3 linked regions of the Rhodospirillum rubrum ATCC 11170 genome follow. The protein of the gene in region 1 interacts with the protein of each later gene in a pairwise test. Links are inferred from orthologs where the notes say so. Each region holds a gene or a part of one and is shown in the gene's direction. Other genes may lie near its edges.

The links.
Region 2: the proteins of ssb (region 1) and RRU_RS06390 interact in binary tests that used the Escherichia coli proteins (3 or more experiments, as listed by UniProt). The link is inferred for Rhodospirillum rubrum ATCC 11170 from one-to-one orthologs.
Region 3: the proteins of ssb (region 1) and recO interact in binary tests that used the Escherichia coli proteins (3 or more experiments, as listed by UniProt). The link is inferred for Rhodospirillum rubrum ATCC 11170 from one-to-one orthologs.

What each region holds. Positions count from the first base shown.
Region 1 is NC_007643.1:2,035,950-2,046,679, reverse strand. The notes cover bases 7,486-10,407. They hold ssb (single-stranded DNA-binding protein), read left to right. Parts: upstream 7,486-8,628; coding sequence 8,629-9,186; downstream 9,187-10,407. Other genes in these bases: gyrA (DNA gyrase subunit A), read left to right, coding at 9,492-10,407; RRU_RS09070 (branched-chain amino acid ABC transporter substrate-binding protein), read left to right, coding at 7,486-8,457. Also shown: excinuclease ABC subunit UvrA, read right to left, coding at 1-2,349; RRU_RS09095 (ABC transporter permease subunit), read left to right, coding at 2,758-3,672; high-affinity branched-chain amino acid ABC transporter permease LivM, read left to right, coding at 3,672-5,030; RRU_RS09085 (ABC transporter ATP-binding protein), read left to right, coding at 5,027-5,971; RRU_RS09080 (ABC transporter ATP-binding protein), read left to right, coding at 5,976-6,686; RRU_RS09075 (DUF6867 family protein), read left to right, coding at 6,686-7,027; more of RRU_RS09070, read left to right, coding at 7,351-7,485; more of gyrA, read left to right, coding at 10,408-10,730. UniProt on the Escherichia coli protein: Plays an important role in DNA replication, recombination and repair. Binds to ssDNA and to an array of partner proteins to recruit them to their sites of action during DNA metabolism. Acts as a sliding platform that migrates on DNA via reptation.
Region 2 is NC_007643.1:1,440,100-1,444,858, forward strand. What follows is about bases 1,553-4,579. They hold RRU_RS06390 (primosomal protein N'), read left to right. Parts: upstream 1,553-1,861; coding sequence 1,862-4,297; downstream 4,298-4,579. Other genes in these bases: RRU_RS06395 (F0F1 ATP synthase subunit delta), read left to right, coding at 4,542-4,579. Outside these bases: RRU_RS06380 (tyrosine recombinase XerC), read right to left, coding at 1-836; RRU_RS06385 (DUF484 family protein), read right to left, coding at 839-1,486; more of RRU_RS06395, read left to right, coding at 4,580-4,759.
Region 3 is NC_007643.1:2,142,619-2,153,322, reverse strand. What follows is about bases 2,720-5,615. They hold recO (DNA repair protein RecO), read left to right. Parts: upstream 2,720-3,736; coding sequence 3,737-4,495; downstream 4,496-5,615. Other genes in these bases: parC (DNA topoisomerase IV subunit A), read left to right, coding at 4,532-5,615; RRU_RS19865 (hypothetical protein), read left to right, coding at 3,546-3,716; era (GTPase Era), read left to right, coding at 2,720-3,533. Also shown: RRU_RS09620 (pyridoxine 5'-phosphate synthase), read left to right, coding at 12-761; lepB (signal peptidase I), read left to right, coding at 895-1,632; rnc (ribonuclease III), read left to right, coding at 1,726-2,391; more of era, read left to right, coding at 2,604-2,719; more of parC, read left to right, coding at 5,616-6,763; RRU_RS09590 (transglutaminase family protein), read right to left, coding at 6,769-7,671; RRU_RS09585 (TRAP transporter substrate-binding protein), read right to left, coding at 7,770-8,864; RRU_RS09580 (arginyltransferase), read right to left, coding at 8,940-9,680; RRU_RS09575 (RDD family protein), read right to left, coding at 9,735-10,256; RRU_RS09570 (flagellar motor protein MotB), read right to left, coding at 10,253-10,704. UniProt on the Escherichia coli protein: Involved in DNA repair and RecF pathway recombination.

The sequences.
Region 1 (10,730 bases):
CTTGAAGGTGACATCCAGGGTTTCGCGGTTGTAGCGCTTGCCCTTGCAGACATCGCAGGTGACATAGACATCGGGCAGGAAGTGCATCTCGATCTTGATCAGCCCGTCGCCCTGGCAGGCTTCGCAGCGTCCGCCCTTGACGTTGAACGAGAAGCGGCCGGGCTTATAGCCCCGGGCCTTGGCCTCGGGCAGGCCCGAGAACCAGTCGCGGATGGGGGTGAAGGCGCCCGTATAGGTGGCGGGGTTGGAGCGCGGCGTGCGGCCGATCGGCGATTGGTCGATATCGACGATCTTGTCGATCTGCTCGGCGCCTTCGATGGCGTCATGCTCGCCGGGCAGATCGCGCGCCCCGTGAAGCTGACGGGCCAACGCCTTGTAAAGGGTTTCCAAAACCAGGGTCGATTTGCCGCCGCCCGAGACGCCGGTGATGCAGGTGAAGGTGCCAAGCGGAATGGACACATCGACGTTTTGCAGATTATTGGCCCGCGCCCCGCGCAGGGTCAGGACTTTGCCATTGCCCTGGCGGCGAACCGTGGGCACCGGCACGCTGCGCTTGCCGGTCAGATACTGGCCGGTCAGGCTGGCGGGATTGGCCATCACCTGTTCGGGCGTGCCCTGGGCGACGATGGTGCCGCCGTGGACGCCCGCCCCGGGCCCCATGTCGACCAGATAATCGGCGTTGCGAATGGCGTCCTCGTCGTGCTCGACGACGATCACCGTATTGCCGATGTCGCGCAGGCGCTTGAGCGTGATCAGCAGGCGGTCGTTATCGCGCTGGTGCAGGCCGATCGACGGCTCGTCGAGCACATAAAGAACCCCGGTCAACCCCGAACCGATCTGGCTGGCCAAGCGGATGCGCTGGCTTTCGCCGCCCGAGAGTGTGCCCGAATTGCGCGACAAGCTGAGATAATCAAGGCCGACATTGCCGAGAAAGCCCAGGCGCTCGTTGATCTCGCGCAAGATGCGGTCGGCGATCTCGCGGTGCTTGGGGCTGAGTTTGGCCTCGAGCCCGGCGAACCAGGCCCGGGCCTCGGCGATCGAAACCTCGGAGGCCTCGCCGATATGGCGGCCGTTGATCTTGACCGCCAGGGCCTGGGGCTTCAGGCGATAGCCGCCGCAGGCCGGGCAGGGGGCCGAACCCTGGTAGCGCGATAATTCGTCGCGGATCCAGTTGCTTTCGGTCTCGCGCCAGCGCCGGGCGATATTGGGGATGACGCCTTCGAAGGGCTTCTGGGTGCGATAGCTGCGCGTGCCGTCATCGAAGCTGAGCGGGATGATCTCCTTGCCCGAGCCTTCAAGGATGATCCGGCGCATCTCCTCGGGCAGATCCTTCCACGGCGTGTCCATATCGGCGCCGAAATGGGCGGCGATGCTCGCCAGCGCCTGGGCGTAATAGGGCGAGGGCGGGGTTTGTCCCGACCACGGGGCGACGGCGCCGCGATTGAGGGTGCGGCTGGGATCGGGCACCACCAGCTCGGGGTCGAAATACAGCGTCACCCCCAGGCCGTCACAGGTCGGACAGGCGCCGAAGGGATTGTTGAACGAGAACAGCCGGGGTTCGATCTCGTCGATGGTGAAGCCGCTGACCGGGCAGGCGAAGCGGGCGGAAAAGGTGTGGCGCTCGCCCGAGACCGCGTCTTCGGCGAAGACCAGTCCATCGGAGAGCTCAAGGGCGGTTTCAAAGGAATCGGCCAGCCGGCTGGCGATATCGGCGCGGACCACCAGACGGTCGACCACCACCTCGATATCGTGCTTGATCTTTTTGTTGAGGGCGGGCACCTCGGGGATCTCATAGATCGTGCCATCGACCTTGACCCGGCTGAAGCCCTTTTTCTGCAGCTCGGCCAGTTCCTTCTTGAACTCGCCCTTGCGGCCGCGCGCCACCGGGGCCAGCAGATAAAGCCGGGTGCCTTCGGGCAGGGCCAGGGTGCGATCGACCATCTGGCTGACCGTCTGGCTTTCGATCGGCAGGCCGGTGGCCGGGGAATGGGGAACGCCGATGCGCGCCCACAGCAGGCGCATGTAGTCGTGGATCTCGGTCACGGTGCCGACGGTCGAGCGCGGATTGCGCGAGGTGGTCTTCTGCTCGATGGAAATCGCTGGCGACAGCCCCTCGATCGAATCCACATCGGACTTTTGCATCATCTCCAGGAACTGGCGGGCATAGGCCGACAGGGATTCCACATAGCGCCGCTGGCCTTCGGCATAGATCGTGTCAAAAGCGAGACTCGATTTCCCCGAACCCGACAGCCCGGTGATCACGACCAGTTTGTCGCGGGGCAAGGTCACATCGACATTGCGAAGGTTGTGTTCGCGCGCACCGCGCACGCGGATTTCCTGGGTGCTCATGGCTGCCTTCGAAGAATATGGAATGAATAAACCATCGGCTGATACTTAACGTCTGACTAGGCGGTTTGCACCTCCCGCAAACACCTGTAATTTTGCGCCATTTTCGCCCTATTATTCGAAACGAAATTTCGCCTAAAATGTGTAATAGGTCATTTCTCGATAGGCTGCCCATCAAGAAGGCGGATTGCCTTTTTTATGGTCGCCGGTTGCAAACAAAACTTCGGGAATTCTAAGAATTGCGCAAAGGGATGGACCTATTGTAACAAGCATGATCAGCAGTGCGGGACCGGGACCGGCCGACCTTGGCCGTAGTCGCCTGAGAGAGGCGCCCGTCCCGGAACTATCAACCCACACGAAACCGATGAAAAAGCGCCAGGGAGTTTGGGGGGCGCTAAAAAAGGGGGTAGGGTGGCTTACTTTCTACAGCAATTGATCAACGGGCTTACGCTCGGAGCGATCTACGGCCTGATCGCCATTGGCTATACAATGGTGTACGGCATTATCGGCATGATCAACTTCGCCCATGGCGAAATCTACATGATCGGTGCCTTCCTCACGGTGATCTGCTTTGTGTTGCTGGGGGGGCCGGAGTTCGCCAGCGTTCCCTTGGCCCTGCTGCTGATCCTCGTGGTCTCGATGGTCTTCACCGCCGCCTATGGCTGGACGGTGGAGCGCCTGGCCTACCGGCCCTTGCGCGGATCCTTCCGCCTCGCGCCGCTGATTTCGGCGATCGGCATGTCCATCGCCCTGCAGAATTATGTCCAGATCACCCAGGGCGCCCGCGTCAAGCCGATCCAACCGGTGATCCGCGGCGGGTTCGAGGTGTTCAATCAGGGCGGGTTCGCCGTTCAAATCAGCTACTTGCAGATCTTCATCTGGATTTTGACCATCGGTCTGATGATGGGCTTCACCTATGTGATCACCCAGACCTCGATGGGCCGCCAGCAAAGAGCCTGCGAGCAGGACCGCAAGATGGCCTCGCTGATCGGCGTCAACGTCGACCGCACCATTTCGCTGACCTTCGTCATCGGCGCCCTTTTGGCCGCCGTCGCCGGCTTGATCACCACGCTTTATTACGGCGTGATCGACTTCTATATCGGCTTCCTGGCCGGCATGAAGGCCTTCACCGCGGCGGTGCTGGGGGGGATCGGATCGCTGCCCGGGGCCATGCTGGGCGGCTTGCTGATCGGCCTGATCGAGGCCTTCTGGTCGGCCTATTTCACCATTGAATACAAAGATGTGGCTACCTTTGGCATTCTGGTTCTGGTGCTCATCTTCAAACCCACCGGCTTCCTTGGCAAACCCGAAGTGGAGAAGGTGTGATGGCGCAAGCTCCCCTCAACGCCAAAGCCGGCGCTGGCGCCGGCGGGTTGCAGATCGGCTGGGTGAACGTTCCCAAGCTGATCAAGGAATCCCTGATCACCGCCGCCCTGGCCGCGGTCTTGTTCCTGCCCTTCATCGCCCTTCACGCCACCAGCTCGGGCGCCGGGCTGTTCATCGAGCAGCGCTGGGAGACCTGGGGCTGGTCGGTGCTGACGGTGTTTATCGGCCGCATCGCCCTGGTCATCTGGCGCGACAATCCGTCCAACCGCCTGCACGACGCCCTGCTCAAGAGCGTGGTCATGCCCGTTGGCGGCTTCTTCCGCCGCAACATGGCCTTCATCGGTCTGGCCGCCCTGGTTCTGGCCATCGTTTTTCCGATCACGCCGTTTAGCAATCGCTATTATGTCGATGTCGCCACCACCTGGATGATCTACATCATGCTGGGCTGGGGGCTGAATATCGTTGTCGGTCTGGCCGGGCTTCTCGATCTCGGCTATGTCGCCTTCTATGCGGTCGGCGCCTATTCCTACGCCCTGCTGTCGCAGACCTTCGGCTGGTCGTTCTGGGTCTGCCTGCCGCTGGCCGGCGTTTTCGCCGCCTTCTTCGGCGTCGTCCTCGGCTTCCCGGTCTTGCGGTTGCGCGGCGATTATCTGGCCATCGTCACCTTGGGCTTTGGCGAGATCATCCGCGTCGTCTTGCTGAATTGGTACGCGGTGACCAACGGTCCCGACGGCATCAGCGGCATCGAGCGTCCCAGCTTCTTCGGCCTGGATTTCGCCCGGACCGCGCCCGAGGGCGGCGAGACCTTCCACCAGTTCTTCGGCATCTCCTATTCGCCCGACCACCGGGTGATCTTCCTGTTCTATCTGATCCTGGCCCTGGCGGTTCTGACCAACATCTTCACCGGGCGCATCCGCCGGCTGCCGGTCGGCCGGGCCTGGGAAGCCCTGCGCGAAGACGAGATCGCCTGCCGTTCGCTGGGCATCAACCCGACCAACGTCAAGCTGTCGGCCTTCGCCCTCGGCGCCATGTTCGGCGGTTTCGCCGGATCGTTCTTCGCTACCCGCCAGGGCTTCATCAGCCCGGAAAGCTTCACCTTCATGGAAAGCGCGGTGATCCTGGCGATCGTCGTTCTCGGCGGCATGGGAAGCCAGATCGGCGTGGTCATCGCCGCCTTCTTCCTGGTGGTGTTGCCCGAGGTGTTCCGCGAGTTCGATCAGTTCCGCATGTTCTTCTTCGGCGCGGCGATGGTCGCGGTGATGGTTTGGCGGCCGCGCGGCCTGCTGTCGTACCGCGATCCGACCATCCTCTTTGAGAAGATCAAGCACAGGCTTGCCAAGCAGGGGGGCAAGGCATGAGCATCGCCACCATGATTCCGGGGGTCGAGGGCTCGACCGCCCTGCCGGCGACGACCGATCGCAGTGTTCTGCTTGAAGTCGACCATCTGACCATGCGCTTTGGCGGGCTGGTGGCGATCGACGATCTGTCCTTCGTCGCCCATAACCGGGAAATCACCTCGATCATCGGGCCGAACGGCGCGGGCAAGACCACCGTGTTCAATTGCCTGACCGGTTTTTACAAGCCGACGGTCGGCCGCCTGACCCTGCATCATCCGCAAAAGCAGCGGACGTTCTATCTGGAACGGATGGAGGGCTTCCGCGTCGCCCAACAGGCCCATGTCGGGCGCACCTTCCAGAATATCCGGTTGTTTGGCCAGATGTCGGTTCTGGAAAACCTGATCGTCGCCCAGCATAACGCCCTGATGTCGGCGTCGAAGTTCTCGCTGGCCGGGCTGCTCAATCTGCCGGTCTATCGCCGGGCCGAGCGCATCGCCATCGAGCGGGCGGCCTATTGGCTTGATCGGGTCGGGCTGACGGCGCGGGCCGATTGGGACGCCCAGAACCTGCCCTATGGCGACCAGCGCCGCCTGGAAATCGCCCGGGCGATGTGCACAGAACCGGTGGTTCTCTGCCTTGACGAACCCGCCGCCGGCCTTAATCCCCGTGAATCCCTTGATCTCAACGACCTTCTGCGGGCGATCCGCGACGAACACGGCATCGGGCTTTTGCTGATCGAACACGACATGAGCGTGGTCATGGGCATCTCCGACCACATCGTCGTGCTCGACCACGGCCGCAAGATCGCCGATGGCGATCCGAAGTCGGTGCGCGAGGATCCGGCGGTGATCAAGGCCTATCTGGGCGAGGAGGAGGACGAGGATCTGCCGCCCGAAGTGGCGGCCGATCTGGGCCATATCCTGGGACCGGACAAGGGGAAGGGGAGCCGGACCGATGGCTGAACCGATTCTAAGCATCGAAGGCGTACACACCTATTACGGCAAGATCGAAGCCCTGAAGGGCGTCGATGTCGTCGTCAATCGCGGCGAGATCGTCACCCTGATCGGCTCGAACGGCGCGGGTAAGACCACCTTGCTGATGACCGTCTGCGGCGATCCGCGCGCCCGCCAGGGCCGGGTGATCTTCGAAGGCCGCGACATCACGGCGATGCCCACCGACCAGATCGTGCGCTTGGGCATCGCCCATTCGCCGGAAGGGCGGCGGATCTTCGGGCGGATGTCGGTCTTCGAAAACCTGCAGATGGGCGCCCTGACCGCCGACCCCAAGCATTTCGACGAGGATATCCGCAAGGTCTATGACCTGTTCCCCCGGCTCAAGGAACGGCGCGACCAGCGCGGCGGCACGCTGTCGGGCGGCGAGCAGCAGATGCTGGCCATCGGCCGGGCGCTGATGAGCCGGCCGCGCCTGCTGTTGCTTGACGAACCCTCGCTGGGGCTGGCGCCTTTGGTCGTGCGCCAGATCTTCGCCGCGATCAAGGAGGTCAACGAGCGCGAGGGCATGACCATTTTCCTGGTCGAGCAGAACGCCTTCCATGCGCTGAAGCTTGCCCACCGCGCCTATGTCCTGCTGACCGGTCAGGTGGCGTTGAGCGGCAGCGGGGCGGAACTGCTGGCCAATCCCGAGATCCGCGCCGCCTATCTGGAAGGAGGCCACTGATGGAAACCCTGCTTGGCTCCTCGCTGCAGGTCTTCTTGCTGTTCACGCTGATCATGGTCGGCTGGATCGCCTATATGACCGGACAGGCCCTGGGCGGAACCTGGAAGCCATCCTGGCATCTGTTGCCCTACGGTATTCTGCTCAGCATGGCCAACCGCTTTTTCGTCTTCGCGTTGTTCGACGGCCATCTTCTTTCCTTGACGGGTTTCCTTATTGGGACGACCCTTTTGACTGCGATCAGCTTCCTGGCCTATCGCATGACCCTGGTCCGCAAGATGATCAGCCAGTACCCCTGGCTGTATGAACGGACCGGTTTGTTGAGCTGGCGGGACAAAGCCTAGGCTGACAGCGGTTCTTCTGCGGGCCCGAAGACGCCCGTTTCCTTTCTCGCGACGCGGGGTTCCCGTAATGCGGGCGATGAAGGGGGCGAATTCTCCTACCGGGGATCCCGTTCGGGAGCCCCAGGCCTTAGGGCGCCCTGGGAAAGCGCGCCCTACCGCGGGTGACTCCCGGATCTGCTTTCCCGCGCGTCCTCAAGGGGCGCGGGGGGGATCCGGGGCATAACGGGTATCGCAAGGATACCCGGATTGGGGATCGGGCCGGGTGGGTCCGCTTTTCCCCAAGATCTCGATGCGTCCACTTCTGAGAAGGGAGAGTGGTTCAAATGAATAAGTTCCAGACCGGGCTTTTGGCGGCGACCGCCGCGTTCGCGATGGGCGTGGGAAGCGCCCAGGCGGATATCACCGTGGGTGTCGCCGGGCCGATGACGGGTCAGTACGCCTCCTTCGGCGAGCAGCTTGCCAAGGGCGCCGAACAGGCGGTCAAGGACATCAACGCCAAGGGCGGTGTGCTTGGCGAGAAGCTGGTGCTGAAGAAGGGCGATGACGCCTGCGATCCCAAGCAGGCCGTCGCCGTCGCCAACCAGTTCGTCAACGACAAGGTGGTCTTCGTCGCCGGCCATTTCTGCTCGGGATCGTCGATCCCGGCCTCGGCCGTCTACAACGAAGAAGGCATCGTGCAGATCTCTCCGGCTTCGACCAATCCGAAGCTGACCGAGCAGGGCTTCGAGAACGTCTTCCGCACCTGCGGCCGTGACGACCAGCAGGGTCCGACCGCCGGCGATTTCCTCAAGGCCCATTTCCCCGGCCAGAAGATCGCCATCATCCACGACAAGACCGCCTATGGTAAGGGCCTTGCCGACGAGACCAAATCGGCCCTCAACAAGGCCGGCGTGCAGGAGGCCCTGTACGAGGCGATCACCGCCGGCGAAAAAGACTATTCCGCCCTGGTGACCAAGCTGAAGAACGAAGGCATAAAGATCATCTATCTTGGTGGCTATCACACCGAGGCCGGGCTGATCATCCGCCAGGCCAAGGAGCAGGGTCTTGACGCCCGCATCGTCTCCGGCGACGCCCTGGTCTCTTCGGAATTCGCCTCGATCGCCGGTCCCGCCGGGGACGGCACGCTGTTCACCTTCTCGCCCGATCCGCGCAAGAACCCGGAAGCCGCCGCCGTGGTGAAGTCGTTCACCGACGCCGGTTACAACGCCGAAGGCTATACCCTCTACACCTACGGCGCCGTCCAGGCCTGGGCCCAGGCCGTGGAGAAGGCCAAGTCGACCGATGTCGACAAGGTGGCCAAGGCGCTCAAGTCCGGCCAGTTCTCGACCGTTCTCGGCCCCATCGGCTTTGACGCCCAGGGCGACGTGTCGGCCCCGGGCTACGTCATGTACGAATGGAAGGGCGGCAACTACGACTACTTCAAGAACTAAACCGCTCTCTGGTTTGGTTGCCAAAGACCCGGCGGGGCATCCCCCTCGCCGGGTTTTTGACTTTTTTCTGGTGAAATAAACCGGCGAATGGGGCTAAATGGGCCTTCGATCCGGTGAGCCTTCTGGCGCTCCGGCCTTTTCTTTTGCGTTAATCGGGTGAGGTAAGGTCACATGGCAGGTTCGGTCAACAAGGTCATTCTGATCGGCAATCTGGGCAAGGATCCCGAAACCCGCACCTTCCAAAACGGCGGCAAGGTCACCAACCTACGCATCGCCACCTCGGAAACCTGGAAGGACCGCCAGAGCGGCGAACGCCGCGAACGCACCGAATGGCATCAGGTGGCGGTTTTCGGCCCTTTGGCCGACATCGCCGAACGCTACTTGCGCAAGGGCTCGAAGGTCTATCTCTGCGGCTCGCTGCAGACCCGCAAATGGCAGGACCAGCAGGGCCAGGACCGCTACACCACCGAGATCGTGCTGCAGGGGCCGGGCGCCGAGATGACCATGCTTGATGGCAAGCCCGGCGCCGGCGACGACTACCAGGGCGGGGCTGGCGCGGGCGGCGGCTATGGCCAGGGCGGGGGCGGCTATGGCGCTGGCGCCGGGGCGGCCGCCGGTGGCGGTTATGGCGGCGGCGCGGCCGGTGGCGGCCGTCAGGGCTGGGATACGGCGCCGGCGAGCGGGCCCGCCGGGGGCCCGGTCGATATGGACGACGATATTCCCTTTTAAGGCTCCTCGGCTCCACCCCAGGCCTTCTCCCTTGGCCACGCCCGGTCTTGTTCTCGAAAAAACAAGGTTCTTCAAAGCCTTGCCCTTTATGGGGCCGGGTACTCGACGATTGCCGGGGGCAGGGTGTTCTGGTAGAGTGCCGCAGCGCGAAAAGGTCGCGGCCGGCTGCGTTCGCAGCCGGCTGATCGGCCTGATTATCCGATGCCCGACCGCCCCTGGCTGGCGCTGGCATCCCCCTATTTCCGGCCCCGCCCAGGTCGCCCCAAGGTCGGGGTCAGGGCCGGTCCTCATGGAAGCGTTCAGCGTTGAGCACCAATACGCCTAAACCCATCGACCTGGATATCTCGCCGGTCTCCATCGAAGACGAGATGAAGCGCAGCTATCTTGATTACGCGATGAGCGTGATCGTCAGCCGCGCCCTTCCCGATGTCCGCGACGGCTTGAAGCCCGTTCATCGGCGCATCCTCTATTCGATGAAGGAAAGCGGCTACGAGTTCAACAAGCCCTATCGCAAATCGGCGCGCATCGTCGGTGACGTGATGGGTAAATATCACCCCCACGGCGACCAATCGATCTATGACGCCATGGTCCGCATGGTGCAGAATTTCGCCATGCGCCTGCCGCTGATCGATGGCCAGGGCAACTTCGGATCGATGGACGGCGACCGCGCCGCGGCCATGCGATACACCGAGGCCCGCATGGCCAAGGCCGCCCACAGCCTGCTTGACGATATCGACAAGGAAACCGTCGACTTCCAGCCCAACTACGACGAAACCACCCGCGAGCCGATCGTTCTGCCGGCGCGCTTCCCCAATCTGCTGGTCAACGGCGCGGGCGGCATCGCCGTGGGCATGGCGACCAACATCCCGCCGCATAATCTGGGCGAGGTGATCGACGCCTGTTGCGCCATGATCGACAATCCCGCCGTCACCGCCGAGGAACTGCTTGAACTGGTTCCCGGGCCGGACTTCCCGACGGGGGGCACCATCCTCGGGCGCTCGGGCGTGCGCGCCGCCCATCTGACCGGGCGCGGCTCGGTCATCATGCGCGGCCGCACCCATTTCGAAGATATTTCGGGCGGCCGCCAGGCCATCATCGTCACCGAGGTTCCCTACCAGGTCAACAAGGCCTCGATGGTGGAGAAGATCGCCGAGCTGGTGCGCGAGAAGAAGCTTGAGGGCATCTCCGATATCCGCGACGAGTCCGATCGTCGCGGCGTGCGGGTGGTGATCGAGGTCAAGCGCGACGCCATGGCCGAGGTCGTGCTCAACCAGCTGTTCCGCTACACGCCGCTGCAGACCAGTTTCGGCGTCAATATGCTGGCGCTCAATGGCGGCAAGCCCGAATTGCTGGCCTTGCGGCCGATCATCGAGGCCTTCATCACCTTCCGCGAGGAGGTGATCCGCCGCCGTACGATTTTCGAGCTGGGCAAGGCGCGCGAGCGGGCCCACACCCTGGTCGGTCTGGCCATCGCCGTGGCCAATCTCGATCCGGTGATCAAGCTGATCCGCGAGGCGCCCGATCCCCAGGCCGCCCGCGAAGGG
Region 2 (4,759 bases), 590 kb from region 1 along the record:
TGGCGCAAGGCATGGGGGGTGGCGGTTTCGGGAAGCCCGAGGAAGCCGCGCAGCCGCCGCATCTGGCGCTGCACCACCCCGGGATTAAGCCGCTTGCCGCGACTGCCCAGGAACAGCGGATCATCGGGGCCCCCGGCGAAGGGACAGGCCGCCAGATAATCGGCCAGCGCCTCGACCACCACCGGCAGCAGCGGCACCAGACGCTCCTTGCGGCCCTTGCCGGTGATCCGCATCACCTCGCCGCTCGGCAGGTCGCCGCGATCAAGATCGAGCGCCTCGCCCAGCCGCAAGCCGCAGCCATAGAGCAAGGTGAACAGCGCGAGATCGCGTTTGGCCAGCCAGGGGTCGTCTTGCAGGTCCGAGGCCACCGACAGGGCGTCCAGGGCTTCGCTTTCGCTCAGCGCCTTGGGGACGGCCTGGGGTTGGCGCGGTGAGCGGATGGTGGCGATGGCGCCATTGCGCAAAACGCCCTCGCGGTCGAGCCAGCGGAAGAGATTGCGTAAAGTCGACAGGGCGCGGGCCATCGAGGGCCGCGACAGCCCCTGGGTCAGCCGGGCGGCCATATAGGCGCGGAAATCGGCCGGACCAAGCGAGGCCAGGGTGGCCAGACCCGGCTCCTCGCCCCGGTAATCGCGCAAGAAGGTCAGAAAGGCCGCCAGATCGCGGCCATAGGCGTCCAGGGTATGGCGGCTGGCGCGGCGCTCCCCCTGAAGCCAGCCGAGCCAAGCGACCAGCGACGGCCGCAGATCGCTAGCGCAGGGCAGGAACAGCCCCGGCACCACGCCGGCCTCGTCGGGGTGCGGGGCGGGGTCGGCTGGTAAATCCGGACGATCCATGCTCACAGGGTGTCGGGGGCCCATCGTCGCACGCAGGCTTCGGCGACCTTGGCCAGGAAAACCAGAAGATCCATCGCCATCTCGGGCTCGAAGGTGCCTTCCACCCGGGTGCCAAGGGCCAGGATCCCCGGCGGCAGGCCATCGCCCGGCTCGACCCGCACCAGGGCGTCGGAGCGGACGATGCCCGAGATATCGCCATAGATGCTGTCTTCGGCATCGACCGCGGGGCGCAGCACCGCATGGGCTTCCGGGCCAAACAGGTCGTCGACGAAGCCGGCGGGCAGGGTGGTCAGGTCCAGGCCGTCGTCGTTGTCCTCGACCGGCATGCCCGGGGGCGGCAGAACGTGGCGTTCAAGCCGCAGGGCGCAGATGTCGACATCGAGCAGCATCGGCAGATCTTCGGCCACCGTGCGCACCAAAGGCCCCAGGCCCTCGCAATCAAGCAAGGCCAGGGCCGCTTGCAAGGTGCCCTTCTGAGTCGCCATGTTCGAGCGCGTGGTGATGATCAGCTGCTCGGCGCAGTCTTGCAGATCGGCCATCTCGGTCTGCAGCCGCCGCAGCATCACGTGCTGGATGTCGATAACCTTGTCGTCAGCCTTTTCGAAGCGGCGAGGGGGAGTCGCCATCATCAGAACCTCCGGATGATCCATCAGGAAATCCGGATTCTTCAATAGGTATCCCAATACCGAAGCCTCATCGAGTTCGGCCGAGGACCTCAGATCCTTCGCTTTGTCCCTGGCGTCGCCCACGTCTTGCCCTCCCATAAGGGGTGCCTGAAAGATGGTCTGACCCGACTTTGCCCAATCGTCAAGGAAAGCCTTTCGCCGACGCGGGGCGAAAGGAGGAGAGAAAGTTCTTGCCTTCTTCGGGGGCGCGGGTCGGATTCGGAGCATACCGCCCCCCGGGCCGATGGCCCGTAGGATTACGGAACGGGTGCTTGCTCCCCCCGGGGGTATAGCCCCTGGTCCTCCCCTTTTAAAGCGCCGCATCAGGGTATCGCCCCCCGATGGCGCGGAGGTTCGCCGATGGCCGGTCTCCCGGCTTTGCCCCCCGGTTCCCGGGAGCTTTTCCCCGAAGACGCCCACGCCGAGCCCGTCGTCGCCGTGTTGCTGCCGCTGCCTTTGGCCGGGGCCTATGACTATAAGGTGCCCGCCGGCATGGCCCGGCCCGCCGTCGGTACCCTGGTGCGGGTGCCGCTGGGGCGACGGGAGGAAATCGGCGTGGTTTGGGGGGCGGGGGCGGGCGAAACCCCGCCCGAACGCCTGAAGCCGCTGATCGGCTTTCCCGAGTGTCCGCCCCTGCCCGCGCCTTTGCGCGCTTTTATCGACTGGGTTGCGGCTTATACGGTGCAGCCGCCCGGGGCGGTGTTGCGCATGGCGCTCAGCGTGCCCGCCGCCCTGGAAGCGCCGCCGCCGGCCCTTGGCTGGCGCCGTCCTTCGGCGGGTCAGCGGGCGGCGGGTCAGCGGGCGGAGGGGCAGGGGCCGCTTCCGGGGGGGGCGCGGCTGAGCCCCGGCCGCCAAAGGGTTCTGGCGGTTCTTGACGACCATCCCGGTCTGCCCTTCGCCGGCGCCGATCTGGCGCGGGAAGCGGCCGTGGGGCCGGCGGTGGTGGCGGCGATGGCCAAGGCCGGGCTGCTCGAGGCGGTGACCCGTTCGAATGAATGGTCGCCGCAAGCCCCCGATGCCGACCGGCCCGGACCGCTGCTGTCGGCCGATCAACAGGCGGCGGCGGACGGCCTGCGCACGGCGCTTGACCAGGGATTTTCCGGTCTGTTGCTGGAAGGGGTCACCGGCTCGGGCAAGACCGAGGTCTATTTCGAGGCGATCGCCGAAACCCTGCGCCGCGGGCGGCAGGCTCTGGTGCTGTTGCCCGAAATCGCCCTGGCCGCCCAATGGCCGCGGCGCTTCGCCGACCGCTTCGGCGCCGCGCCGGTGCAATGGCATTCGCAAATGGGCGCGGCGGCGCGGCGGCGGGCTTGGCGGGCGGTGGCCCTGGGGCGGGCGCCGGTGGTGGTGGGGGCGCGATCGGCGCTGTTTCTGCCCTATCCCGATCTGGGCTTGATCATCGTCGATGAAGAACACGACAGCGCCTTCAAACAAGAGGAGGGCGTGCCGTATAACGCCCGCGACATGGCCGTGGTCCGCGCCCGCCTCGGCGGCTTTCCCGCCGTGCTCGCCTCGGCCACGCCGTCGCTGGAAACCATCGAGAACGCCCGCCAGGGCCGCTATCGGCATCTGGTGCTGCCCCGTCGCCACGGCGGAGCGGAAATGCCCGAGATCACCCTGCTCGATCTGCGCCGCGCCCCGCCGCAAAAATGGCTGCCCACGGATTTTGCCGGACCCGGCGGGTCCGAGGGTCTGGCCGCGCCCGGCGGGGCGAACGACGAGGCCGAGGAGCAAAAAGCGCCCCCCCCTTCGCCTACGGCCTCCCCTTCGCCTACGGCCTCTCCTTCGCCCATGGCCCGCCCGGCCCGCTTGGGCTGGCTGAGCCCGCCGCTGATCACCGCCGTCGAGGAAACCCTGGCGGCGGGCGAGCAGGTTCTGCTGTTTCTCAATCGCCGGGGCTATGCGCCGCTGACCCTGTGTCGGAGCTGCGGTCATCGGCTGAAATGCCCGCGCTGCACCGCTTGGCTGGTTGAACACCGCCGCGATGGGCGCCTGCGCTGTCACCATTGCGGCTATCAGCAGCCGATCCCCGAGACCTGTCCGGCCTGTGGGGTGGCCGATTCCCTGGCGCCTTGCGGCCCGGGCGTCGAGCGATTGGCCGAAGAGGCCGCCCATCGCTTTCCTAAGGCGCGCATGGATGTTGCCGCCAGCGATACGGTGACCGGACCGAAAGAGGCCGCCGCCCTGGCGACACGAATCGCCAATCACGACATCGATCTGATCATCGGCACCCAGATCATGGCCAAGGGCCACCACTTTCCGCTGATCACCCTGGTCGGCGTCGTCGATGGCGATTTGGGGCTAACCGGCGGCGATCTGCGGGCTTCGGAACGAACCCACCAGCTGCTCCATCAGGTCGCGGGCCGGGCCGGGCGGGCCGAGCGGCCGGGGCGGGTGCTGATCCAGACCGTCGATCCCGGCCATCCGGTGATGGAGGCCCTGGCCTCGGGCGATCCGGCGCTGTTTCTCGAGGTCGAGGCGGCCGAGCGTCAGGCCCTGGCGATGCCCCCCTTCGGCCGGCTGGTCGCCCTGGTGATCTCGGGCGAGGACTCTGCCCGGGTCCAGGCCGTGGCCGCGGCCCTTGGGCGGGCGGCGCCGATGGGGCCTGGCCTTGATGTGCTGGGGCCCGTACCCGCGCCGCTTGCAATGTTGCGTGGACGCCACCGACACAGGCTGTTGCTCAAGGCGGCGCGGGGGGTAAAGGTGCAACCGGTGGTGCGCCACTGGCTATCGCTCGTATCGATTCCGCCCGGGGTGAAGGTTCAGGTGGACGTGGACCCCATTTCCTTTCTATAGTCCGCGCCGTCTTGACATGGACCAAACCTCCCGGGGGACGGGTGGGGGAACGTCGGGGAAAGACACGGTTTTCGGGGCTTGCCGGCGCGACCAGCGCTTGTTGCATGCAAGGGTGGTCTGTGCTAAGTAGCCCCCGCGCCGGGATGAGAGGCGTCCCTTTTCAGGGGCGCGTGATCTCGTCTATTCAATGACTTGCGCCGCTGCGGCGTGATTCGTTCGACCGCTATACTTGGGGCTATCGCACGTGTCATCCCATAAGGCAGGAGTAACGGGAGTTGCCGAGCGCTACGCGACGGCACTCTATGAGCTGGCGGAAGATCGTGGGGCACTCGATCAGGTGTCCGCGGACCTTCGCTCGTTGAAAGCCATGCTCGACGAAAGCGGTGACCTGCGCCGCGTGATCGCGAGTCCCGTCATCGGTCGTGACGACCAGCGCAAGGCATTGACCGCGCTGGCCGAAAA
Region 3 (10,704 bases), 110 kb from region 1 along the record:
AGGAGAGAACGATGAGCCGGGTGTTGAGGCTGGGTGTGAACATCGACCATGTGGCGACGATTCGCAACGCCAGGGGCGGGGACCATCCCGACCCGCTGCGCGCGGCCAAGATCGCAGCAGAGGCCGGGGCCGATGGCATCACCGCCCATCTGCGCGAGGATCGCCGCCATATCGGCGATCGCGATATCGCCCGCCTGCGTGACGAGATCGATCTGCCGCTGAACCTGGAAATGGCCGCGACCGCCGAGATGCTGGCCATCGCCCTGCGCCATCGCCCCCATGCCGCCTGCATCGTGCCCGAAAAGCGCGAGGAGCGGACGACCGAGGGCGGGCTGGACGTTGTTGGCGGGGCCGTCCATCTGGCGCCGATCATCACAGCCCTGGGCGAGGCCGGGGTGCGGGTGTCGCTGTTTATCGAACCCGATCTCCGCCAGCTCGACGCCGCCCGCGCCTTGGGCGCTCCGGTGGTGGAACTCCATACCGGCGCCTATTGCGACGCCGCCGCCGGTCCGGCGCGCGAGGCCCAGTTCCTGCGCATCGACAAGGCGGCCCGCCATGCCCAGGCCCTGGGGCTGGAATGCCATGCCGGCCACGGTCTGACCTATGACACGGTCGAGCCGGTGGCGGCGCTGCCCGCCATCGCCGAGCTCAATATCGGCCATTTCCTGATCGGCGAGGCGATCTTCGTCGGCTTGCATCAGGCGATCGCCCGCATGCGCGCCCATATGGACGCGGCGCTGCGCGGCGGGGTGGCGGCGTAAGCGGCGCGCTCCGCTGGCGGGGGGACCCCATGCCAGCCTTGACATTGGCCGGGCGCGGGGGCTTCATCTGGCGGCCGGACTCCGTCGAGGAGGCCGCGTTCAGCTTTATCCAATTGGTCCGAAAGATTTCCTCATGAGCAGAAAAAAGGGCGGGGGCCTGGGCGAGACGATCAAAACGGTCGTCTATGCCTTTCTGATCGCCATCGTCATCAGAACATTCGCCTACGAACCCTTTCGCATTCCCTCGGGGTCGATGATTCCGACCCTGCTGGTGGGCGATTATCTGTTCGTGTCGAAATTCTCCTATGGCTATTCGCGCTTTTCCTTCCCGATGGGGATCATTCCCTTTAGCGGGCGGGTGTTGGGCGATGTGCCCAAGCGCGGCGATGTCGTGGTCTTCAAGGAGCCCAACGATACCTCTGTCGATTTCATCAAGCGGGTGGTCGGACTGCCCGGTGATCGGATCCAGGTGATCGACGGCATCTTGAACGTCAACGGCGAGCCGGTGCGCCGCGAGCGGACCGAGGACTTTGTCCAGCGCGAAGCCGGCGGCAGCGTGCTGCGCCTGACCCAATATCAGGAAACCTTGCCCAACGGCGTGGTCCACCCCATTCTCGAGATCCATGGCGATACCTATTTTCTCGATAACACCCGCGAGTTCCGGGTGCCCGAGGGCCATTATTTCATGATGGGCGACAACCGCGACAGCAGCCAGGACAGCCGGGCGACGGTGGGCTTCGTGCCGGCCGAGAATCTGGTTGGACGGGCCGAGTTCGTGTTCTTCTCGCACGATGGATCGGCGGCGATCTGGCAGGTCTGGAAATGGCCCTTCGCCATTCGCTGGGACCGCTTCTTCCATTCGATCGATTAAGGACGCCTGCGTGGTGGGATGGTTTGTTTTGTTGACGGGACGGCGTAAGGCCTGTCCCGTCTTTTGTCGGTTTTTCCGGGTTTTGGAGGGTCCATGGCCCGCGACCTGAACGCTCTTCAGATCGCCCTGGATCATCGGTTCACCGACCCCGCCTTGTTGGCGCGCGCCCTGACCCACCGTTCGCGCGAGGGCAGGCCGAGCTACGAGCGCCTGGAGTTTCTGGGCGACCGGGTGTTGGGGCTGGTGGTCGCCGAGATGCTGTACGCCCGCTTCCCGACCGAGGACGAGGGCGCCTTGGCGCGCCGTCACGCCAGTCTGGTTCGCCAAGACACGGTGGCCCGTGTCGCCCAGAGCGTTGGCCTGGGCGAGTTGATGGAGCTGTCGCGGGGCGAAGAGGAATTGGGCGGGCAGTTCAATCCCTCGCTGCTCTGCGATGTCTGCGAAGCGGTGCTGGGCGCGCTCCATCTCGATGGCGGCTACGCCAAGGCCCAGCGCTTCGTCGAAGCGCGCTGGGCGCCCTTGATGGCCGAAGACCTGACCCCGCCCAAGGACGCCAAGACGGCCTTGCAGGAATGGGCCCAGGGACGGGGCCTGCCGCTGCCCACCTATGCGGTGGAAGGGCGGGACGGTCCGCCCCACAAGCCGATGTTCACGGTGAGCGTGACGGTCAAGGATAACGGCTCGGAAAGCGCCCTGGGGGCCTCCAAGCGGCTGGCCGAACAGGCCGCCGCCCAAAGGCTTCTTGATCGTCTGGCCTGATCAGGACCGACAGGGGTGTGAAAGCCGCGTTCGATGATCCCCATTGGACGCGGTTTGATTTAGATTGAACGGGAGACCGAGCGGTGATCGGCCCGCGGTCCGGGCGGATCGCCGTCTTCGGGGGCCATCGCGCTATCGCCGGGCCGCTAAAGCCTGAAAGGGATGGGCGAATCGCGCCGAACCCGCGCCAAGCCAAGAGAAAAAAAGACGACATGACCGATTTGGATTGCCCTTCCCCCGCCGACTCTGCTCCGCCGCGCTGCGGCTTCGTCGCCGTCATCGGCGCCCCCAACGCCGGCAAGAGCACTTTGGTGAACCGACTGGTCGGTTCCAAGGTGACCATCGTTTCGCCCAAGGTGCAGACGACGCGCTCGCGGGTGCGCGGCATCGCCATGGTTGGCGAAGCCCAGGTGGTGTTCGTCGATACCCCGGGAATCTTCCAGCCGCGCAAGCGCTTCGATCGCGCCATGGTCGCCGCCGCCTGGGAAGGCGCCCTGGAAGCCGATCTGGTGTTGCTGGTGATCGATGCCCATAAGGGCATCACGGCCGAGGTCGAAGAGATCCTGACCAAGCTGAAAGCCACCGGCCGCCGGGCCCTTCTGGCGCTCAACAAGGTCGATGCCCTGGAACGCTCGCGCCTGCTTGAAATGGCCTCGCGCCTGGATGCGGCTTTGCCCTTTGAAAAAGTCTTCATGATTTCGGCGCTGACCGGCAGCGGCTGCGACGACGTGTTGGCATGGTTGGCCGAGCGGGTGCCCGCCGGCCCGTGGATGTTCCCCGAGGACGAGGTCTCCGATCTGCCCCAGCGTTTGCTGGCCGCCGAGATCACCCGCGAAAAGGTCTTCTTGCAGTTGCACGAGGAACTGCCCTATGCCGCCGCGGTGGTGACCGAATCCTGGCGCGAGCGCGCCGATGGTTCGGTGCGCATCGACCAGACGGTGCTGGTGCAGCGCGAAAGCCAGCGGGCGATTTTCCTCGGCAAGGGCGGCGCGCGGATCAAGGCCCTGGGCAGGGCCGCCCGCGTGGAGCTTTCCGAGATTTTGGAACGCCCGGTGCATCTGTTCCTTCACGTCAAGGTCAACGACCGGCTGTGGGACGATCGCGACCAGTATTCCGAATGGGGACTTGATTTCGATGTCTGAGCGGGGCGCGCGGTGAGCGGCGGCCTTAATCCCCTGGGGCTGGTTTTGCTGACGGCCGGAGTGGCGCAGTTCCTGGTGCTGGGCGGCCGCGCCCAAAGCCGTCTGCCGCGCTGGCTGGTGGCGCTCCTGGTCTTTTGCGGCATCCTCTGCCTGATGGCCGGGGTGGCGGTGCTGCTGGTCTAGCTGGAAAAGGTCGCCGTCGGGTGATCGAATGGAGCGATCGGGGAATCGTGCTGGCCGCCCGGCCCCATGGCGAGGATGGGGTGATCGTCAGCCTGCTGAGCGCCGGCCATGGGCGCCATTCCGGCATCGTCCGCGGCGGACGCGGCAAGCGGCTGCGCGCCGCCCTTCAGCCGGGATCCCTGGTTCAGGCCACGTGGAAGGCCCGCCTGGAAGATCATCTGGGCAGCCTTGTCGTCGAGCTTCTGGCCGGGGTGGCCGGGGGATTGCTGGATGATCGCGACCGGCTGGCCGCCCTGGCGGCGGCCTGTGCCCTGGCCGAAACGGTCTTGCCCGAACGCGCCCCCCAGGCCGATGTCTATGACGCGACCCTGGCGCTGCTCGACGCCCTGGCCGAGGGCGGGGAGGGCACCCCCCTGGTCTGGGCGGGGGCCTTCGTGCGCTGGGAAATCGGGCTGCTCGCCGCTTTGGGCTTCGGGCTTGACCTGTCATGCTGCGCCGTGAGCGGGGAGTGCGGCGATCTCGCCTATGTCTCGCCGCGCAGCGGCCGGGCGGTCGGGCGGGAGGCGGGCGCGCCGTGGCAGGCGCGGCTGCTTGCCCTGCCGGCCTTTCTGCTGTCGCCCGCCGAGGTTCCGGCGAACGCCCAGGCGGTTGGTGACGGCCTGCGCCTTAGCGGCTATTTCCTGGAGGGGCATGTTCTGGCGCCCCAGGGGCGGGGATTGCCCGCCAGCCGGCAGAGGTTTGTCGAACGGTTGCGCCGGTGGTCAGCGGCGGACCGGTGATGTCTATGGTGCGTTGAGAAAGAGGATCCGATCCCGATGAGCAAAGGCCCCGTTCCCGAACCCCTGGAGATCCGCGAAACGCCGCTGAGCGAAGCGCTCTCCGAGCGGTATCTGGCCTATGCGCTGTCGACCATCGTGTCGCGGTCGCTGCCCGATGTCCGCGATGGGTTGAAGCCGGTTCATCGGCGGCTGCTTTATGCCATGCGCATGCTCAAGCTCGATCCCGGCTCGGGGTTCAAGAAATGCGCCCGCGTCGTGGGCGATGTGATCGGCAAGTATCACCCCCACGGCGACGCCGCCGTCTATGAGGCGATGGTTCGCCTTGCCCAGGAATTCGCCGTGCGGTATCCGCTGGTCGAAGGCCAGGGCAATTTCGGCAATATCGACGGCGATAACGCCGCCGCCATGCGCTATACGGAAGCCCGGCTGACCGCCGTCGCCAGCGCCCTGATGGAGGGGCTGGACGACGACGCCGTCGATTTCCGCCCGACCTATGATGGCGAGGATCACGAGCCGGTGGTGATGCCCGCCGCCTTCCCCAATCTTCTGGCCAATGGCTCCTCGGGCATCGCCGTCGGCATGGCGACCAATATCCCCCCCCATAACGTCGGCGAGTTGTGCGAGGCGCTGCTGCATCTGATCAAGGTGCCGGCCTGTCCGCCCGAAGCCCTGCTGAGCTTCGTCAAAGGCCCCGATTTTCCCACCGGCGGCGTGCTGGCCGAGCATCCCCAGGCCATCGCCGAGGCCTATCGCACCGGCCGCGGCGCCATGCGGCTGCGCGCGCGCTGGGAAAAGGAAAATCTGAGCCACGGCCTCTATCAGATTGTTATCACCGAGATTCCCTATCAGATTCAGAAGGCCAAGCTGGTCGAGCGCATCGCCGAGCTGATCAACGGCCGCAAGCTGCCGATCCTTGCCGATGTCCGCGATGAATCCGCCGATGACCTGCGTCTGGTGCTCGAACCGCGCAACCGCACCGTCGATGCCGAGACCCTGATGGAGCAGCTGTTCCGGCTGACCGATCTGGAGATCCGCTTCAATCTGAACATGAACGTGCTTGATGGCGACGGCGTGCCCAAGGTGCTGGGCTTGAAGGAGGCGCTGGTCGCCTTTCTTGATCACCGGCTGGTGGTGCTTGGCCGGCGCTCGCGCCATCGCCTGGGCAAGATCGAACACCGCCTGGAGGTGCTGGCCGGCACCTTGATCGCCTATCTCAACCTTGACGAGGTGATCCGCATCATCCGCGAGGAGGACGAACCCAAGCCGGCGCTGATGGCGGCCTTTGGCCTGAGCGATGTGCAAACCGAGGCCATCCTCAATATGCGGCTGCGCTCCTTGCGCCGGCTTGAGGAGATGGAGATCCGCCGCGAGCATGACGCGCTGTCGGCCGAGAAGGCCGGGCTGGAGGCCCTGCTCGCCGACGAGGGGCTGTGCTGGAAGGTGATCGCCAAGCAGATCCGCGAGACCCGCAAGACCTTTGGCGGCGATACCGCCCTGGGGCGGCGGCGCACCGAACTGGGCAGCGCGCCGACGGCGGTGATCGTGCCGATCGAGGCGCTGGTCGAGCGCGAGCCGATCACCGTCTTGCTGTCGGAGCGCGGCTGGCTGCGCGCCGTCAAGGGCCATCAGGAGCCGGGCGAGGAGAACAAGTTCAAAGAGGGCGACGCCCTGCTGCTGGCGCTCCACGCCCAGACCACCGACAAGCTGCTGATCCTCGACAGTACCGGACGCTTCTTTACCCTGCCCGCCGATAAGCTGGCGCGCGGTCGCGGCTTTGGCGAACCGGTGCGGCTGATGCTCGATCTGCCCAATGACGCCGATATCGTCAGCCTGCTGGTCCACGATCCGGCGCGCCGCCTGATCCTGGCGGCCAGCGGCGGCCGGGGTTTCGTCGTCGAGGAAAAGGACGTCCTGGCCCAGACCCGGGCCGGCAAGCAGGTGATGACCGTCGACGCCGGCGAGCGCGCCCTGCTGTGCCGCGAGGTGCGCGGCGACCATGTGGCGGTGATCGGCCAGAACCGTAAGCTGCTGGTCTTCCCCTTGACCCAGGTGCCGGTGCTGGCGCGCGGCAAGGGCGTCATCTTGCAGCGCTATAAGGATGGCGGCATCGCCGATATCAAGACCTTCGCCATCGCCGATGGCCTGACCTGGAAATCGGGCGAGCGGACGCGCACCGAAAGCGACCTGACCGCCTGGTTGGGCGACCGGGCCGGCCTGGGACGACTGCCGCCCCAGGGCTTCCCGCGCACCAACAGCTTCGGGCCATAAGGTGTTTAGGCGACTTGAATGTTCTGGTCCTGGCGGTGGAGGGTCACTTCGACCTCCATCGACAAGAAGGCGTTGCCCGGACCGGCGAAGCTGCCGGTGATCGGCACGGCTTGCGAGGGATCGCGGGTGACGGCCACCCGGATGAGGTTTTCGCCGCCGACCAGGGCGTTGGTCGGATCGAATTCCACCCAGCCGGCGCCGGGCAGATAGACCTGAAGCCACGCGTGGGTGGCGCCCGCGCCGACGGTGCCGCTGGCGTTCCGGCCGTCAAGGGCCGGATCATACAGATAGCCGCTGACGAAGCGGGCGGCCAACCCCAGCGAGCGCACCGCCTCCATCATCAGCAAGGCGAAGTCGCGACAACTGCCGCTGCCGCGCTCCAGGGTTTCCAGCGGCGTCTGGGTGCCTTCGGTATCGCGGGCGGCATAGCTGAACTCGGCCGAAATCGCCCGGTTCATCGCGCTCAGCATCTCCAGGGTGGCGGTTTCCCCCGGTTCGTCAAGGAAGCGCCGGGCCCAGGCGTCAAGCCGGTGGTCGGGATCGGGATAATGGCGCTCGTTGGTTCGCCCGAGATCGGCGACCAGATCGGCGTCATAGGTGAAGGGGAAGGTCTCGGCGTAAGCGGCGATCGGATAGGTTGGTTCGGACAGGCCGAAGTGGTCGAGCAGGATCTTGCTCTCGAAGCGCAGAAAATCGGTGCTGGCGCCTTGGAAGTCGGCGATGGTGATCGAATTGCCAAACACGTCGTGCATCCAGCGCACCTCGGCGACCGGGCTCAAGACCAGCGTGGCCTCGACGATATGCAGGTCGTGGCTATCGCGCGGGCGGAACATCATCTTGTGTTCGCCAAGCGTGACCGGCGCGCCGTAGCGGTAGGTGGTGACGTGGGTAAGGGCGATGCGCGTCATGATGGGGGCCATCCCTTTGGAAAACCGCTTCGGGACCGATCCAACGTCCGGGCCTGCCAGTCGATCCGCCCAACGCCCGGATGGCGGCGAATTAGCCCTTAATACTCGAACGGCAGTGACCGGGCGTTCCAGAAAGCCTGATCGGAGAGCTGGGCCCAGGTCAGGGCCTTGCGGCGGAAGGCGGTGTAATGGTCGTAGATCCGTCGGGTTTCCGGGGAATCCGCCGCCGCCGCCCGCACGACCCGACCCGCCGTCTTGCCCAGTTCCAGCAGAACCTGGGTGGGGAAGGCGCGCAGTTGCACCCCGTGATTGGTCACCAGGGTATGCAGGGCGTCGCCGTTGCGGGCGTTGTATTCGGCCAAGCTAAAGGCGTGTTCGGCGCCGCAGGCGGCCTCGATGATCGCCCGCTCCTGGTCGGACAAGCCGCGCCAGACCCCGAGATTGATGCCGACGGCCAGCGAGGTTCCGGGTTCGTGGAAGCCCGGATAGTAGTAGTAGCGGGCGACCTTTTGCAGATCGAGCGCCAGATCGCTCCACGGGCCGATCCATTCCGCCGCGTCGATGGCACCATCGCGGAGCGCGTCGTGGATCTGGCTGCCGGGCAGCGCTACGGGCACGGCGCCAACCTCTTTGAGGATGCGCGCGCCCAGGCCGGGAATGCGCATGCGCAGGCCCTTGAAATCCTCGACCCGTTTGATTTCCTTGTTGAACCATCCGCCCATCTGCACCCCGGTCGCCGAGGCGAGCATCGGCTTGATGCCGTAAGGGGCCGACAAGGCGTCCCACAGCGCCTGGGCTCCGCCATGGTGGATCCAGGCGCTGGTTTCGATCGCCGTCAGGCCGAAGGGAACGGCGCAAAAGAAGTTGAAGGCGCTGGAGCGGCTTTCCCAATAGGTTTCGGCGCCGTGGTAGAGATCGGCCGTGCCATTGGCCACGGCCTCGAAGGCCTCGAAGGCGGGAACCAGTTCGCCGGCGGCATAGACGGTGATCGACAAGCGCCCCCCACTCATCGTGCGAACCCGGGCGGCCAGCCGGCTGGCGCTTTCGCCCAGGCCGACATAATCCTTGGGCCAGGTCGTGACCATTGTCAGGGTTTTGGCGCCGTTGGCCAGGGCCGGGCGGGAAAGGCCGTCTAAGGATAGTCCTCCCGTCGCGGCGGCGGCGGAAGCCGAAAGGAACTCTCGTCGATCCATGAAACACTCTTTCGCTGCGCTGCCGGAAAAGGGGTATCGACAATCACCCAAGGATCAGCCGGCGCGCCCGAAGGATCAGCCCGGGCGGCCGCGTTCGTCAAAGGCGATCCAGCCGCGCCGACCGAAGACCTCAAGGGGCTGAAAGCGCTCTTTGTAGGCCATCTTCGAGCTTTCAGCGATCCAGTAGCCGAGATAAACGTGGTCGAGGTCGCGGCGCACGGTTTCGTCCACCATCCACAAGATCATCCAGGTGCCAAGACCCCGGCTTTGGGGCAGGGTGGTATTGAAGAACGAATAGACCGCCGACAGGCCGTCGCTGAGATGGTCGATCAGGCAGGCGGCGACCAATTCGCCCCCGGCCTCGCGGAATTCGGCGATCGAGGTCGAGATCGGGCTGTCTTCGACCATCGAGCGGTAATCGAAAAACCCCATCAGCGCCATATCGCTTTCGCCATGGCGGGCCTGCTGGTACTGCGAGAAAAGATGGAACTGCTCGACCGTGGCCCGGGCCGGCACGTATTCCGCCGTCACCCCGGCATTGGCGCGGACGATGCGGCGGAAGGATTTGTTTTTCACGAAGGCGCGGGCGCGGATGCGGACAGGGACGCAGGCCGTGCAGCCCGGGCAGACCGGGGCATAGGCGATGGTGTGGCTGCGCCGAAACCCGGCGCGCGACAGGCTTTCGTGAAGCCGTTCGGCTTCCGGGCCGGTCAGATCGGTCACCATCTTGCGTTCCAGATGCCCTTCCAAGTACGGGCAAGGCATCGGGGCGGTGGTGAAGAAGAAATGGGGCCGATTGATGGGTCCCTGGTCCATAGGGCACAACTCTTCTACAGCGCGGCGTGTTTCAACAACCGCCAGATCACGAGTCTACGCGTCCTTGTCCCCTGTGAAAAGAATATCCTCCGCCGACGTCCCTCGATCGAAAACCAGAGGGGAGCGGCCGGTGCGGTTGACAACCACGGTTCCGGCCAGAAAATCGTGGAGACAGCGGCGTTGGCGGTTGGTCAGGGCGACCAGGGTGATCACCCAGCCGGTTATGCTGCCCAGGGTATAAAAGGTGATGGCGTTGATCGCCGCCTGCCCCAGGCTGGGGCGACCGCCGCTGATCGAGCGCACCGAGAGATCCATCATGCGCTGGCCGAAGGTGGCCGACCACGGGCCGGCGATCAGCAGGCTGTGATAGGCGACGGGCACCAGGGCCAGGATGATGGCGACCAGCGGCGACAAGATCCCCAACGACAGCAGCGAGGCCAGCGACAAGACCAGCAGCACCGGCAGATAGAGCAGGGCGATGCACAGCACATCGATAAAGAAGGCGATGACGCGTTTGACCATCACGCCATCGGCATCGGCCGCGTCGGCGTCCAAGGGGGCGGGGGGCGGCCTCATCGCGGGGCCGCTCCGGGACCGCCGTCGGCGGGCGCCAGGATGCTGGGCGGCTTGGGGCCGCTCAGCGGGTCGGCGGGCGCCGCCCCGCCATTACCGCCGCCGGCCGCCCCTTCGGCATAGAGCGAGCGATCGCGCAGCAAGGTGATGGCGATCCGGCGGTTGCTGGGGGCCTTGGGGTCGTCGGCGAGCAGGGGTTCGGTTTCGGCCTTGCCGACCACCCGGTCGACGCGGTCCTCTTTCAGGCCATTGGCCAGCAACACGCGGCGGCTGGCCAGGGCGCGGTCGGCCGACAGCTCCCAATTGCCATAGCCCGAGGGGTCGCTATAGGGGGGGGCGTCGGTATGGCCCGAGATCGAGATCTTATTGGGAACGTCGGCCACCGCCTTGGCCACCAAAGCCAGCAGATCGCGGGTATGGGGCAGCAGGGCGCTTGAGCCGGTGGGGAACA